One region of the Streptomyces sp. NBC_00466 genome, then DNA from elsewhere that is predicted to be linked to it. Evidence: predicted binding sites of a transcription regulator. Region 1 holds the regulator's gene; the other holds the start of a gene.
What was found. Region 1 encodes HrcA, which represses chaperone genes, less so after heat shock. Its sites were predicted from a motif close to TTNGCACTCNGNNNNNCNGAGTGCNAA; they were not measured.

Region 2: the regulator HrcA is predicted to act here: its motif matches at 2,612-2,638, upstream of OG210_RS18585 (FmdB family zinc ribbon protein).

What each region holds. Positions count from the first base shown of each region.
Region 1 covers NZ_CP107896.1:4,917,678-4,925,493, forward strand. Annotated here, with positions in the region: gene hemW (radical SAM family heme chaperone HemW) at 1-741, shown strand, start outside; gene OG210_RS22070 (DUF3097 domain-containing protein) at 784-1,620, opposite strand; gene OG210_RS22075 (MBL fold metallo-hydrolase) at 1,631-2,392, opposite strand; gene hrcA (heat-inducible transcriptional repressor HrcA) at 2,549-3,559, shown strand; gene dnaJ (molecular chaperone DnaJ) at 3,560-4,696, shown strand; gene OG210_RS22090 (nitronate monooxygenase) at 4,897-5,970, shown strand; gene OG210_RS22095 (16S rRNA (uracil(1498)-N(3))-methyltransferase) at 5,967-6,725, shown strand; gene OG210_RS22100 (hypothetical protein) at 6,967-7,401, shown strand; gene OG210_RS22105 (hypothetical protein) at 7,616-7,816, shown strand, end outside.
Region 2 covers NZ_CP107896.1:4,133,323-4,141,138, reverse strand. Annotated here, with positions in the region: gene OG210_RS18595 (potassium/proton antiporter) at 1-824, shown strand, start outside; partial or broken gene OG210_RS18590 (MFS transporter) at 1,091-2,338, shown strand; gene OG210_RS18585 (FmdB family zinc ribbon protein) at 2,648-3,019, shown strand; gene OG210_RS18580 (S-methyl-5'-thioadenosine phosphorylase) at 3,111-3,995, shown strand; gene OG210_RS18575 (RcpC/CpaB family pilus assembly protein) at 4,280-4,930, shown strand; gene OG210_RS18570 (hypothetical protein) at 4,932-5,213, opposite strand; gene OG210_RS18565 (DUF6755 family protein) at 5,304-5,756, opposite strand; gene OG210_RS18560 (Rieske (2Fe-2S) protein) at 5,753-6,436, opposite strand; partial or broken gene OG210_RS18555 (4Fe-4S dicluster domain-containing protein) at 6,589-7,185, opposite strand; gene OG210_RS18550 (molybdopterin oxidoreductase family protein) at 7,194-7,816, opposite strand, start outside.

The sequences.
Region 1 (7,816 bases):
CTGAGGATCCTCGACCGCACCCACACCCCGGGCAGGCCCGAGGCGTGCGTCGCCGAGGCGCGCGCCGCGGGCTTCGAGCACGTCAATCTGGACCTGATCTACGGCACGCCAGGCGAGTCCGACGACGACTGGCGGGCCTCGCTCTCGGCGGCGGTCGGCGCCGGTCCCGACCACATCTCCGCGTACGCGCTCATCGTCGAGGAGGGCACCCAGCTGGCCCGCCGGATCCGGCGCGGCGAGGTGCCGATGACGGACGACGACGAGCACGCGGACCGCTATCTGATCGCGGACTCGGTCCTGGCCGACGCGGGGTTCTCCTGGTACGAGGTCTCCAACTGGTCCACCACCGACGCGGGCCGCTGCCTGCACAACGAGCTCTACTGGCGCGGCGCGGACTGGTGGGGCGCGGGCCCCGGCGCGCACAGCCACATCGGCGGCGTGCGCTGGTGGAACGTGAAGCACCCCGGCGCGTACGCGGCGGCCCTGGCGGCCGGGAAGTCACCCGGTGCGGGCCGGGAGATCCTGCCCGCGGAGGACCGCCGGGTGGAACGCATCCTGCTGGAACTGCGCCTCCGCGACGGCTGCCCGCTCTCCATCCTGGCCCCGGCGGGCCTGGCCGCGTCCCGGCGCGCCCTGTCGGACGGGCTGCTCGATGCGGCGGCGTACGAGGCGGGGCGGGCGGTGCTCACCCTGCGGGGGCGGCTGCTGGCCGATGCGGTGGTGCGGGATCTGGTGGACTGAGGCGGCGCCGGCCGCACGGGGCTCCGCCCCGGACCCCGCTCCTCAAACGCCGGAGGGGCTTGAATCTTCCGGCGCCGTCACGAAGTCGATCAGTTCCTCGACCCGGCCCAGCAGCGCGGGCTCCAGGTCCCGGTAGGAGCGCACCCCCGACAGGATCCGCTGCCAGGCGGCACCGGTGTTCTCCGGCCAGCCCAGCGCCCGGCACACACCCGTCTTCCAGTCCTGCCCGCGCGGTACGGCCGGCCACCCGGCGATGCCCACCGACGACGGCTTCACGGCCTCCCAGACGTCGATGTAGGGGTGCCCCACCACCAGCGCGTGGTCGCTGGAGACCTCCGCCGCGATACGGGACTCCTTCGAGCCCGGGACCAGGTGGTCGACCAGCACCCCGAGCCGCGCGTCCGCCGCCGGGCCGAACTCCGCGACGATCGCGGGCAGATCGTCGATGCCCCCCAGATACTCGACGACGACGCCCTCGATCCGCAGGTCGTCGCCCCACACCCGCTCGACCAGCTCCGCGTCGTGCCGCCCCTCGACGTAGAGCCGCCCGGCCCGCGCGACCCGGGCCCGCGCACCGGGCACCGCCAGCGAACCGGATGCCGTCCGGTTGGTGCGCTGGGGCGCCGCCGCGGGGCGTACGAGAGTGACCGGACGCCCCTCCAGCAGGAAGCCGCGCGGACCCATCGGGAACACCCGGTGCTTGCCGAAGCGGTCCTCCAGCGTGACCGTCGGCCCCTCGGCCGTCTTCTCACAGCGGATCACCGCACCGCAGAACCCGGTGGCGATCTCCTCGACCACCAGATCGGGCTCGGCCGCGACCTCGCGGGCGGGCGTCTGCTTCTTCCACGGCGGCGTGAAGTCGGGGCTGTAGCTGCGCATTCCGCAGACGCTACGACACCCCGGAGCGCGCTGCCAGCACATCACGCTGAGCGCGGACGAACGCGGCGTCGACCACGGCCCCGTGCCCCGGTACGTACAGCGCGTCCTCACCGCCCAGTGCCAGCAGCCGGTCCAGCGCCGCGGGCCAGCGGGCGGGCATCGCGTCCGGGCCCGCCTGCGGCTCGCCCGACTCCTCGACCAGGTCGCCGCAGAAGACGACGTCGCGGTCGCCCGCGCCGTCCCCGGGGCCGGCCTCCTGCCCGCCCGGGACGAGCAGCGCCAGGTCGTGGCCGGTGTGCCCGGGGCCGCAGTTCACCAGGGTGACCCGGCGGCCGCCCAGGTCAAGGGTCAGCTCCCCGGAGACCGGATGGTGCGGAGCGACCAGATGGGCCACCGCGTCGGCGGCCTCCGCCGCCGGGACGCCGTGGCGCACCGCGTCCTGGCGCAGCGCGTCGGCGCCGCGCGAGCCCCGGGTGAGCAGCGCCTCCGCGCCCACCGCTCCGTAGACCTGGACACCCGCGAACACGGCGGTGCCCAGCACATGGTCGAAGTGCGGGTGGCTCAGCGCGATGTGCGTCACCCGGCGGCCCAGCACCGCCTCCGCGCGCATCCGGATCTCCCGGCCCTCGCGCAGCGTCGCCCCCGTGTCGAAGAGCAGCGCACCGTACCGGCCCGCCACGAGCCCGGCCGTCGCGTCCCAGCGGGGGAGACGGCACCGGCCCACGCCCGCCGCCAGGTGTTCCCAGCCGGAGTCTTCCCAAGTGGCGTCCATACAGCGACGCTATCCCGGTCGGCGGACACCGGCGCGACCGCGCGACGGGCCGCCCTTGCCAGCGGTGAACCTCTCCGCCGTACACTGGGACGCTGCTGGCACTCGAACATTCCGAGTGCCAGGCAGGCCCGGATCGACAGCTGGAGGTGTGCGCGGGTGCTCAGCGAACGCAGACTCGAAGTGTTGCGCGCCATCGTCCAGGACTATGTGGGCACCGAGGAGCCGGTCGGCTCCAAGGCGCTCACCGAGCGGCACCGGCTCGGTGTGTCACCGGCCACCGTCCGCAACGACATGGCGGCCCTGGAGGACGAGGGTTTCATCGCCCAGCCGCACACGAGCGCGGGCCGCATCCCCACCGACAAGGGCTACCGGCTGTTCGTCGACCGGCTCGCGGGCGTCAAGCCCCTCTCGTCGCCCGAGCGGCGCGCCATCCAGAACTTCATGGACGGCGCCGTCGACCTCGACGACGTGGTGGGCCGCACCGTGCGGCTCCTCGCCCAGCTCACCCGGCAGGTCGCCGTGGTGCAGTACCCGTCGCTGACCCGTTCCACGGTGCGGCACGTGGAGCTGCTGGCGCTGGCCCCGGCCCGGCTGATGCTCGTGCTGATCACGGACACCGGACGGGTCGAGCAGCGCATGATCGACTGCCCGGCGCCGTTCGGTGAGACATCTCTCGCCGACCTCCGTGCCCGGCTCAACAGCCGGGTGGTGGGGCGCCGCTTCGCGGACGTACCACAATTGGTGCAGGACCTTCCCGAGTCCTTCGAGCAGGAAGACCGGGGTACGGTTTCCACGGTGCTCGCGACCTTGCTGGAAACGCTGGTCGAGGAGACCGAAGAACGGCTGATGATCGGCGGAACCGCCAATCTGACGCGATTCGGACATGACTTCCCACTGACCATCAGGCCGGTGCTGGAAGCGCTTGAGGAGCAGGTCGTGCTGCTCAAGCTGCTCGGTGAGGACTCGGGCATGACCGTACGCATCGGGCATGAGAATGCCCACGAGGGCCTGACGTCCACATCGGTCGTCGCCGTCGGCTACGGTTCGGGCGACGAGGCAGTCGCCAAACTCGGCGTGGTCGGACCGACCCGCATGGACTACCCCGGAACGATGGGAGCGGTACGCGCAGTGGCACGTTACGTCGGACAGATCCTGGCGGAGTCGTAAGTGGCCACGGACTATTACGCCGTTCTCGGCGTGCGCCGCGACGCTTCCCAGGACGAGATCAAGAAGGCATTCCGGCGATTGGCGCGCGAGCTCCACCCGGACGTCAATCCCGATCCCAAGACGCAGGAACGCTTCAAGGAGATCAACGCCGCCTACGAGGTGTTGTCGGACCCGCAGAAGAAGCAGGTCTACGACCTCGGCGGCGACCCGCTCTCGCAGGCGGGCGGCGGCGGAGCCGGCGGCTTCGGCCAGGGCGGCTTCGGCAACTTCTCGGACATCATGGACGCCTTCTTCGGTACGGCGTCCCAGCGCGGGCCGAGGTCGCGTACGCGGCGCGGCCAGGACGCGATGATCCGGCTGGAGATCGACCTCAACGAGTCGGCCTTCGGCACCACGAAGGACATCCAGGTCGACACCGCTGTGGTCTGTACGACCTGCAGCGGCGAGGGAGCGGCCCCCGGCACCTCGGCCCAGACCTGCGACATGTGCCGCGGCCGCGGTGAGGTCTCGCAGGTCACCCGGTCCTTCCTGGGCCAGGTCATGACCTCGCGGCCGTGCCCGCAGTGCCAGGGCTTCGGTACGGTCGTGCCGACCCCGTGCCCCGAGTGCGCGGGCGACGGGCGCATCCGCTCCCGCCGCACGCTGACGGTGAAGATCCCGGCCGGTGTCGACAACGGCACCCGCATCCAGCTCGCGGGCGAGGGCGAGGTCGGCCCGGGCGGCGGCCCCGCCGGCGACCTGTACGTCGAGATCCACGAGCTGCCGCACGCGGTCTTCCAGCGGCGCGGCGACGATCTGCACTGCACGGTGACGGTTCCCATGACGGCGGCCGCACTCGGTACGAAGGTGCCGCTGGAGACACTGGACGCGCTGGAGGAGGTCGACATCCGGCCGGGCACGCAGTCCGGCCAGTCGATCCCGATGCACCAGCGCGGCATCACGCATCTGCGCGGCGGCGGCCGCGGTGACCTGATCGTGCATGTCGAGGTGCTCACCCCGACGAAGATGGACGCCGAACAGGAGCGACTGCTGCGGGAGTTCGCCAAAATGCGCGGCGAGGAACGCCCGACCGGCCAGTTCCAGCCCGGTCAGCAGGGGCTGTTCTCGCGGCTGAAGGACGCGTTCAACGGGCGGTAGCGGGTGCCTTTCTGCTGGGGGCCGGGGGTCGTCCCCCGGGTGGATGCAGTCAGCCCGGTCAGCAGGGGCTGTTCTCGCGGCCGAAGGATGCGTTCAACGGGCGGTAGCCCAGGGCGGTGCTTCCCCCCAGGGAACGCACTCACCGGACCGCTGCCCGGCGCCGATTCGGTGCGGTGCGGAGGACATGGCACGATGCGGTCATGTCCTCCGTACTCGCCGATCTCTGCCGATATCCGATCGTGCAGGCACCCATGGCGGGCGGTGCTTCGGGCCCGCAGCTCGCCGCAGCCGTCTCCGAGGCCGGTGGCCTCGGGTTCCTCGCCGCCGGGTACAAGACCGCGGACGGCATGTACGAGGAGATCAAGCAGCTGCGCGGGCTGACCTCCCTGCCCTTCGGTGTGAACCTGTTCATGCCGCAGTCCGAACACCCCGATCCGGCCGCCGTCGAGGTCTACAGCCACCAGCTCGCAGGTGAGTCCACCTGGTACGAGACGCCCCTCGGCGACGTCCACGGCAGCTCGGACGACGGGTACGAGGCCAAACTCGCCGTCCTGCTCGACGACCCCGTCCCGGTGGTCTCCTTCACCTTCGGCTGTCCCTCCCGCGATGTGCTCGACGCCTTCGACCGGGTCGACACCTTCACCATCGTCACCGTCACCACCGCCGAGGAGGCGCAGACCGCCCAGTGGTGCGGCGCCGACGCGGTCTGTGTGCAGGGCATCGAGGCGGGCGGCCACCAGGGCACACACCGCGACGACCCGCAGAACGACGGCACGGGCATCGGCGTGCTGTCGCTCATCACGCAGGTACGGGAGACCGTGCAGCTGCCGGTCCTCGCGGCCGGCGGGCTGATGCGCGGCTCGCAGATCGCGGCGGTCCTCGCGGCGGGCGCGGAGGCGGCGCAGCTCGGTACGGCCTTCCTGGTGTGCCCGGAGTCCGGGGCGAACAGGCTGCACAAGCAGGCCCTGACCAACCCGCTCTTCGTCCGCACGGACCTCACCCGCGCGTTCAGCGGGCGCCCGGCGCGCGGCCTCGTCAACCGGTTCATGCGCGAGCACGGACCGTACGCCCCCGCCGCCTATCCGCAGGTGCACTACCTCACGGCCGGACTGCGCAAAGCCGCCGCCGGGGTGGGCGACGCCCAGGGCATGGCGCTCTGGGCCGGCCAGGGCCACCGGCTCGCCCGTGAGCTGCCCGCCGGCCAGCTGATCGAGGTGCTGGTCGCCGAACTGGGCTCGGCCCGCGCGCTGTTGGCCGAAGGCGGTGCGTCATGACGGCCCCGGTCTTCGTCGTCGACGCCGGCGGCCTGGACGCGGCGACCCCCGGCAGCAGCTTCGTCCTGGACGGTCCCGAGGGCCGGCACGCGGTGTCCGTGAAGCGGCTGCGGGCGGGCGAGGACGTCGTACTGACCGACGGCGCCGGCCGCTGGGCGCGGTGCGTGGTCCTGGCGGCCGAGGGCAAGGACCGGCTGGAGGTCCGGGTGGACGCGTGCGCCGGTGATCCGCCGCCCGTGCCCCGGATCACCGTCGTCCAGGCGCTGCCCAAGGGCGACCGCGGCGAGGTCGCCGTCGAGACCATGACGGAGACCGGCGTCGATGTGATCGTGCCGTGGCAGGCGTCGCGCTGTATCACCCAGTGGCGCGGCGACCGGGGCGCCAAGTCCCTGGCGAAGTGGCGCAGTACGGCACGCGAGTCGGGCAAGCAGTCCCGGCGGACCCGCTTCCCCGAGATCACCGATGCGATGAGCACCAAGCAGGTCGCCGCGCTTCTCGCGGACGCGGACCTGGCCGGGGTGCTGCACGAGGACCAGGAGTACGGCAGCGAGCCACTGGCGGCGGCCGAACTCCCCGCGCGGGGCGACATCGTGCTGGTCGTCGGACCCGAAGGGGGAGTGTCGCCGGAGGAGCTCGCGGCGTTCACGGCCGCCGGGGCCGGGGTGTACCGGCTGGGGCGCAGTGTGCTGCGCACCTCCACGGCGGGGACGGCCGCGGGAGCGCTGCTGCTGGCCCGGACGGGGCGCTGGGGCTGAGCCGGCCCGTCATCCTGTCCCGCCTGGCCCCGATTCCGTCTCCTGCTGCCCCGGTGTGCCACCCGCGAGAGTGAAGTGGGCGCGAAGAGGCTGCACATCGGTGCCCTTCAGTGGGATCCTGCCCAGTATGGGGGCATTGAGACGCGTATCGAGGCGCGTACGGTACCGGTCGGTTCTCGCTGCGATCGGCGCTGTCTGCACGGCAGTTGCGGGCGTCGTGGCCTGTGATCCGGTCGACGGGGTGAACACCGCGTCCGTCGCCTACACCACCGACCGCACCGCCACCAGCGCCCTGGAGCACCACGGCGTCGGCGTCGACTGGCTGACCTGTACGGCCGATGCCGCGGCCGCCACCTCGCCCGCGCCCTCCGCCGCCCCGCGTGACGTGGCACAGGTCGACTGCCAGGGCAGGACCAAGGACAAGAAGGACATCACCGTCAAGGGCCGGGTGACCAGGACCGTCGACGGACGGTGCGTACGGGGCAATCTGAGGAGCACGGTCGGCGGGGAACTGGCCTTCACCGCCACGCTGCTGGGCAACTGCGCCGCCCCGCCCCCGGACGCCACCACCGCCCCCGCTCCGGGCATCGGCGGCGGCAGCGGCGGCAGCGGCGGCGCGCAGCCGACGGCGACCGTGACGGTGACCGCCACCGTGACGCAGTACCCGGGCAAGTAGCGAACCCGCGAAGCCATGAACCCGCGAAGCCATGAACCTACGAAGTCCTGAACCCGCGAACCAGAAGCCATGAACCCGCGAACCAGTGGACATCCCGGCCCGATCCGAATGAATCCCTAGGTATCCCGCCTAGGTACCCCATCCATGGATTTAGGTGTACGGATCTTCGCCCCGGGCCCGCGCGCGGCGGGCCGTCGCCGGTCAGAGTGGGTCCATGGCTGCCCTACCCGAACCGGACGCCCTCCCCGAGCCGGAGCCCGGCGCGCTCGCCGAACGCCTTGCCGCCACCCGCCTCGTGACCCTCACAGGCCCCGGCGGCATCGGCAAGTCACGGCTGGCCGCCAGACTCGGCGAGGAACCCCCGTGCACCGGCACGCCCGTGCACCGGGTCGACCTCTCCGGCTGTCCGGACGCG
Region 2 (7,816 bases), 780 kb from region 1:
TCACGGCGTACGCGGCCGGTGCCATCGCGCACGGCAGTGGATTCCTCGCCGTCTACCTCGCCGCGATGCTGCTCGGCAACGCCAAGCTGCCGCACTGGCCGGCCACCCGCGGGTTCGCCGAGGGGCTCGGCTGGATCGCCCAGATCGGCATGTTCGTCCTGCTCGGCCTGCTGGTGAGCCCGCACGAGCTGGGCAGCGACTTCTGGCCCGCGGTGATCGTGGGCCTGGTCCTGACGATGGTGGCGCGGCCGGTCTCCGTACTGCTGAGCCTGGCGCCGTTCCGGGTGCCCTGGCAGGAGCAGACCCTGATGTCGTGGGCCGGGCTGCGCGGAGCCGTCCCCGTCATCCTGGCGACCATCCCGATGGTGTCCGGTATCGACGGCAGCTCCCGGGTCTTCAACATCGTCTTCGTGCTCGTCGTCGTCTACACACTGGTGCAGGGGCCGACGCTCCCCTGGCTGGCCAGGAAGCTCAGTCTCGGCGAGGGCGCCGACGCCGCGGCGGACCTGGGCATCGAGTCGGCGCCCCTTGAGCGGCTGCGCGGGCATCTGCTGTCCGTGGCGATCCCGGCGAAGTCCCGGATGCACGGCGTCGAGGTCGGCGAGCTGCGGCTGCCCAAGGGCGCCGCCGTCACCCTGGTCGTCCGGGACGGCACGAGCTTCGTACCGCTGCCCTCGACGGTGCTGCGGCGCGGGGACGAACTGCTCGTGGTGGCGACCGATCCGGTGCGCGACGCGGCCGAGGCACGGCTGCGGGCGATCGGCCAGGGCGGAAAGCTGGCGGGATGGCTCGCGAGTAGCGGTACCATGAACCGATCGGCTTGACCCGGCTGGCTTGCCGGCTCGACCCGATTGACTTGATTGACCTGATCGACCAACTCTGCCTGATGCAGAGCTGGCGCGACCGTATGGCGGTCGAGGCACCCCCGTCGCGGTGCGTGCGCGGTATCCGCGCAGGTGTTCCGCACGACGAAACGGCCCGGCCTACCGCAGTTCCGCGCAAGAGGACAGCTCTCGGCAGCTCCCGTACGCATGCCTCCGTATGCCCGTACGACAAGGGGAGCGCTACCAGGCGGCAGAAAGGCCAGGCCGTGGTGTCCACGGTCTCCGAGACCCGTCCGGGGTACGGGCAGTTGTTGCGCACACCTGGCGCATGGACGTTCCTGCTGCCCGGTTTCGCCGCGCGGCAGCCCTTCGCGATGCTGACCATCGGCATCGTGCTGCTGGTGCAGCACACGACGGGGTCGTACGGCAACGCCGGCATCGTCGCCGCTGTGACGGGTGTCTCCATGGCGCTGTTCGCGCCGCAGAGCGGCAAGCTCGCCGACCGGCTCGGCCAGCGCGCGGTGCTCTTCCCCGGTGTCCTCGTGCACGCCGCTTCGGTGGTGACCCTGACGGTGCTCGCGCTGGCGGGCGCCCCGCTGTGGGCGCTGTTCATCGCCGCTGTGCCGACCGGTGCTTCGGTACCGCAGGTCGGCCCGATGGTCCGGGCCCGCTGGGCCGCGAAGCTGGAGGGCTCGCCCCTCATGTCGACGGCGGCCGCCTTCGAATCCGTGACGGACGAGTTCACCTTCGTCATCGGCCCGGTGCTGACGACCGCGCTGTGCACCGGTATCCACCCGGCGGCCGGGCTGATCACCGAAGCCGCGCTGACCCTGATCGGCGGCCTCGTCTTCGCGGCGCAGCGCCGGACCCAGCCCGCCGTCCGGGTACGTGCCAACGGCCGGACTTCCGAGCGGCACGTCTCCGCGCTGTCGGTGCCGGGCGTACGGGTGCTCGCCGTGGCGTTCCTCGGGATCGGCGCGGTGTTCGGCGGTATGCAGGTCTCGCTGACCGCGTTCGCCGAGGAGATCGGCCGGCCCGGTGTGAACGGTGTGCTGTACGGGGTCTTCGCCGCGGGCAACATGCTCGCGGGCATCGTCTGCGGGGCCGTCGCCTGGAAGATCGGGCCGAAGTCCCGGCTGCTGGTGGCGTACACCGCGCTGGCCGTCACCGCTTCCGGGCTCTGGGCGATGCACACGGTGCCGCTCATCGCGGGACTCGGACTGCTGGTCGGACTCTGCATCGCACCCGCGCTGATCAGCGGATACACCCTGGTGGACACGCTGGTGCCGAATTCGGCGCGCACCGAGGCCTTCACCTGGCTGACCGGTTCGGTGGCACTGGGACAGGCCGCGGCCGTCTCGGTGGCGGGCGAGCTGACCGACGCGTTCAGCTCCAGCGCCGGGTTCCTGGTGCCGATGGGCGGCACCGTACTGGCGCTGCTCACCCTGCTGGCCCTGCGGTCGCGGCTGACGCCGCGCGACGCGGGACCGGGGGCGAAGCAGGGCGCGGGACACGACTCGGAACCGGGCTCGGAGCAGGGCTCGGAGCAGGGCGTGGAATCGGCCGTCGGAGCAGTGAGCACCGTCGACAGGGACGGCCGTCCGGAAGGGCGGGAAGGTGGTCCGGAAGGCCGGGAAGGTGGTCCGGAAGGCGCGGAATACGACACCGCGCGGGACGCCGGCCGCGGCATACGGCGCGGCATCAAGCGCGGCACAGGGCGTGGGATGGGTCACCGAGTGCCGGTCTCAGTGGACTGATCCAGCGGAATACGTCACTATAGAACGTCGTTAGCACTCACTGAGTGAGAGTGCCAGGAGGAGCAAGTGCCGACCTATCAGTATCAGTGCACCGAATGCAGCGAGGGCCTCGAGGCGGTGCAGAAGTTCACCGATGACGCCCTGACCGTATGCCCAAGCTGTGATGGACGCCTGAAAAAGGTGTTCTCGGCGGTCGGCATCGTCTTCAAGGGCTCGGGTTTCTACCGGAACGACAGCCGCGGCTCCTCGTCGAGCAGCACGGCGGCGTCTTCCAAGCCCACCGGTTCGTCGTCGTCCTCGTCGGACTCGTCCTCGGGCTCTTCGAGTTCGTCCGGCTCTTCGGGCTCCGACGCGAAGGCGGGTGCCTCGAAGTCGGCCGGCTCGGCATCGTCGGCTTCGTCGTCGAGCAGCTCCTCCAGCGGCAGCTCGGCCGCCTGATACCGGTTTTCCCGGAAACCCTGCCGTCGTCCGACGGTGGGGATTCCGGTGTGTCCGGGGCACGTCCGGTCCCCCGGATAGTGTGACCGGCATGGTGAATGTGGCGAACTCGGCAGACCAGGCAACCGCGGGAGACACCGCGGCCCCCACAGCGGACATCGGGGTCATCGGCGGCTCCGGCTTCTACTCCTTCCTGGAGGACGTGACCGAGGTCGCGGTGGACACCCCGTACGGGAAGCCGAGCGACTCCCTGTTCCTCGGTGAGATCGCCGGGCGCCGGGTGGCGTTCCTCCCCCGGCACGGGCGCGGCCACCATCTGCCCCCGCACCTCATCAACTACCGGGCGAACCTCTGGGCGTTGCGGTCCGTGGGCGTACGGCAGGTGCTCGGCCCGTGTGCGGTGGGCGGGCTGCGGCCGGAGTACGGGCCGGGGACGCTGCTCGTACCGGACCAGATGGTGGACCGTACGAAGGCGCGCCCGCAGACGTACTACGACGGTCAGGCCCTGCCGGACGGCAGCATTCCGAACGTGGTGCACGTGTCGCTGGCCGACCCGTACTGCCGTGTCGGCCGCAAGGCCGCCCTCGCGGCGGCGCGCGGGCAGGAGTGGGAGCCGGTGGACGGCGGGACTCTGGTCGTCATCGAGGGGCCGCGGTTCTCGACCAGGGCCGAGTCGCGCTGGCATGCGGCGATGGGCTGGTCCGTCGTGGGCATGACCGGGCACCCCGAGGCGGCCCTCGCCCGCGAACTGGGGCTCTGCTACACGTCGATGACGCTGGTCACGGACCTGGACGCGGGGGCCGAGGCAGGAGATGGCGTCTCCCACGACGAGGTGCTGACGGTCTTCGCCGCCAATGTGGACCGGCTGCGCACGGTGCTCTTCGACGCGGTGGCCGGGTTGCCTGCGGAGCAGTCGGAGGAGTGTCACTGTGCGCGTGCGCTGGACGGCGTCGACCCGGGGATCAAGCTGCCCTGAGGGGTGGGTACTGAACCCAGCTGGCCCGAGGGGCGGCGAGGTTCGGAGCTGAGGGGCGGGCGGGTCCTGAGGGGTGGGCGGGTCCTGAGGGGCGGGGCGGGTCCTGAGGGGTGGGGCGGGTCCTGAGGGGTGGGGCGGGTTGGCTTGTGGGGGACCGCGGGTGAGTGGGTTGTCCACAACTCGCGGGTAATCCACAGCTCTCAGCAGGATGTCGCGGAACGCCGGATCGTGGGAGGAGTTCGCCCCAGACTCCTCTTCACCAGGCGGTGGTTGCCTTGATCCCCATGCCCGTACCGGTCGTGTCCGCGCCCGAGCCGCGCGGAGTGCCGACGTTCGCCCCGCTGCGGGTGCGCCCGGGACGGCACCGTATCCGGCGGGCTCTGGGGCGATGGCGCCGGACGGTGGTGGCGGGGCTGGTTCTCGCGGCTGCCGCCCTGGCTGCCTGGGCGCCACGCGACGCCGGGGGCGCGGAGCCCCCGGCCGGCGTCCGGGCCGGCGCCGAGCAGCACGGGGCGGCGGACGGGACGGCAGACGAGGCAGCGGACGTCCGGGCCCGTGCGCCGGGCGCCGCTGCGGCCTCGGACCGCGCAGCTCCGGTGTCCACGCCGGTGTACGCGCCGGTACGGATTGCCGACGCGGCGACCGTACGGCTGCTGGCCCCGGGCGACCACGTGGATGTCATCGCGATCGGTGATGCCTCGGCCGGTGATGCCTCACCCGACGGCGCTTCGGCGGGGTCGGGTCCGCCGGGAAGGGCCCGGGCGGCGCGGGTGGTCGCGACGGGGGTCCGGGTGAAGGACGTGCCGGATGCGAGCGCCCCGGGCGACGCTTCCCCCGACGCCGGAGCGCTCGTCGTCCTCGCTGTGCCCCGCTCGACGGCGACCGCGCTGGCAGGCGCCGGAGCCACGTCGGAACTGGCGGTGACCCTGTGCTGAATCAGATGTGGTGCGGCGGCTTCTCGTCGAGGAAGCGGGCCAGATCCGAGGCACTGCTCCCGGCGGACGGCTGGTCGCCCCAGCCGTGGTCCGTGTCGTCCGGGGACTGCTGGTCGAGCGGATCGTCGAAGACCAGCTTGGACACCGGCTTGGGCGTGGGCTTGGACACCGGCTTGGACGTGGGCTTCGGCCCGGACTCCGGCGGCGTCGCGCCGGAGGGGGCCGCAGGGTCGCGGTCCTCGTCGTCACGGGGGCCGGGGCCGGAAGCGGGGGCAGTGGTCATAGCGCAAGGGTACGGCGCCCGGCCGTCGTGCGGCTCCGCCTGCCCCCACCAGGGCCTACGCCACGTGTGGCCCGTCGCCCGCCTTGCCCTTCACCGGTCCTTCGGGTCGAGGCGCCAGAGCCCGAGCACCACCAGAAACGACAGACAGAGGAAACCGGCGCCCCACCAGGCGGTGCCCGTGTTTCCCTCCATCCACTCGTTGACGGTGATCGTGAGCGCCCAGAGCTGGCCGATCACGACCGTCATCGCCAGGACGAGCCGGGCGGTCAGCTTGGAGGAGCGTTCAGGCTCCTGTTCGCTCCCCGCGCCGGGGCCGGGGCCGGTGTGCCGGATCCGCGGGTCGCCGTACCCGCTGGTGGCGCGGATCTGCGGATAGCGTTCGGCGAGCGGCCGGTTGAGGCGGGGCTGAGCACTGCCCGGCCGGTACTCGGGGCGGGGCGGCTCGGGCTGTGGTGAGTCGGGCTGCGGTGAGCCGGGCTGTCGTGGGTCGGACTGCGCTGGTTTGGACTGCGGTGGTTCGGGCTGCGGTGCCTGGTCGCTCATGTCTGCTCCCCACGCTCACGTGTGGCACCCGTCGCACCGGGACAGCCGATCCGCGCGGTCGACTCCGGCTCCGAGTCCTTGAACTGCCGGCACACCGCGTGCTTGATGTCCTCGCCGGAGCGGGCCGTGGCAAGAGCCCATACACTGCCGTCGTCTCTCTCCACGAGCAGCACCCGGGGCAGTCCCCGAGGAGGCGGACCGGCGGTGACCTCGCCGGTCCGGGCGTCGAAGATGCCCTCGTGGCAGGGGCAGTAGAGCTCGCCCTCGGCACCGCGGTCCTTGCGCCACAGAACGGCGCAGGCGAGGTGGGTGCAGACGGCGGAGTACCCGGCGAGGGTGCCGTCCGCGAGACGTACGGCCACGGCGCGGTCCTCGTCGCCGGGAAAGCGGAAGGCGACGGACTCTCCTGGCTGCAACTGGTCGGTGACCTTCTTGGGGGTGGGAGCGGTCCCGCTGTCGCCGTGCCGCTTCAGCACTCCCCCGGCGGCACCGAGGCCACCGACGGCGAGGCCCCCGGAGACAGTGGTGACGATCCGCAGATAGTCGCGGCGCGTGGTGAGCGAGTCCGCGCTGATCCGGTCGTGCAGCGCCTCACGGGCCCCGCCGTTGTCCATCGAGTCACCGCCCGACGATGACTGGCCCGGCGGCTGCTGACCGGGCGGCTGCTGGGTGACGCTCATCGCCCGCCGTCCCCGCTCCCCGCGCCACCGGCACCGTCGGACCCGCCCGAACCACCGACACCATCAGAACCACTGGAACCGACAACCCCACAAACAGGACTGGACCCCATGACCCCACGGGCACCACCGGAGCCACCGACACCCGGTGTCTCTCTCACATCGACTCCATTGACCTCGACAACAGGAAGCCCGCCCGGCACCGGCCACTGGACCTTCTCGGCGGGGACCACCATCGCGACACCGGTCTTGACCACGACATCGCCGAACGCGAAGGAGTCGGCCACCTGGACACCGGGGCGCTCCGCCTGGAGCTCCTCCAGCGTTCCGTAGAACAGCGCCCCGGTCGGGCAGACCGTGGCGCACATGGGGGCGAGACCGTACGCGGTGCGGTCGTAGCAGAGGTTGCACTTCAGCTGGAGCTTCGCCTGAAGGTCGATCTTCGGTACGCCGAAGGGGCAGGCATTGACGCAGTTGGAACAGCCGATGCAGCGGGTGGTGTCGGCCTGCTGCACCACACCGTCGGCGGTCACCAGGATCGCGTCGGCCGGACAGACCTCGGCGCAGGGAGCGACCGGGTCCTCGCAGTGCATACAGACCGTGGGAAGGGAGGCGACGGACTGGCCGGGATCGGTGTAGTCGAGGTGGATCATCGACTTGCCCCGGTGCGAATCGCACTCACGGCACGCGGAGACACAGGCCTGGCAGCCGATGCAGCGCCCGGGATCGATAAAGATCGTTCTGCCCATCATGGCGGGACTCAGCTCCTCTCCGCCGTGCCACGCCCCTGCGGGGCCGAGGGCGGCAGGGGGTCGGTGCGGGAGATCTGCGTCTCCGGATAGGCCGTGCCACCGGGCGCGACAGGCGGTGCGGGGACCTCGTCGACCCGCTCGGCAGCCTCGATACGGCAGGCGCAGACCTTGTACTCGGGAATCTTGGAACGGGGGTCGAGAGCATCGATGGTGAGGGCATTGGCGGCAGTGGGAACGGGCCAGTGGTACGGGATGAAGACGGTGTCGGGCCGGATGGCCTCGGTGACCAGCGCGGGAAAGACCTCGCTGCCGCGCCGGGTGACGACCCGCACCGGATCGCCGGAGGCGAAGCCGTGGGACGGGTGCACCTCCACCCAGGGGCGCGGTGTCTGCTCGACCAGTGCGCCGAGCCTGCGGGTCTGGTTGCCGGAGAGGAAGTGGGCGACCGTGCGGCCCGTGGTGAGCGACATGGGGTGCTCGTCGTCGTACGGGTCCATCGGCGGGTGCCATTCGACGACTTGCAGATGGATCTTGCCGTCGGGGTGGTACGTCGTGCCGTCCTCGAACAGCCGGGGGGTGCCGGGGTGATCGGTGGAGGGGCAGGGCCAGGCGATACCGCCGGTCTCTTCGA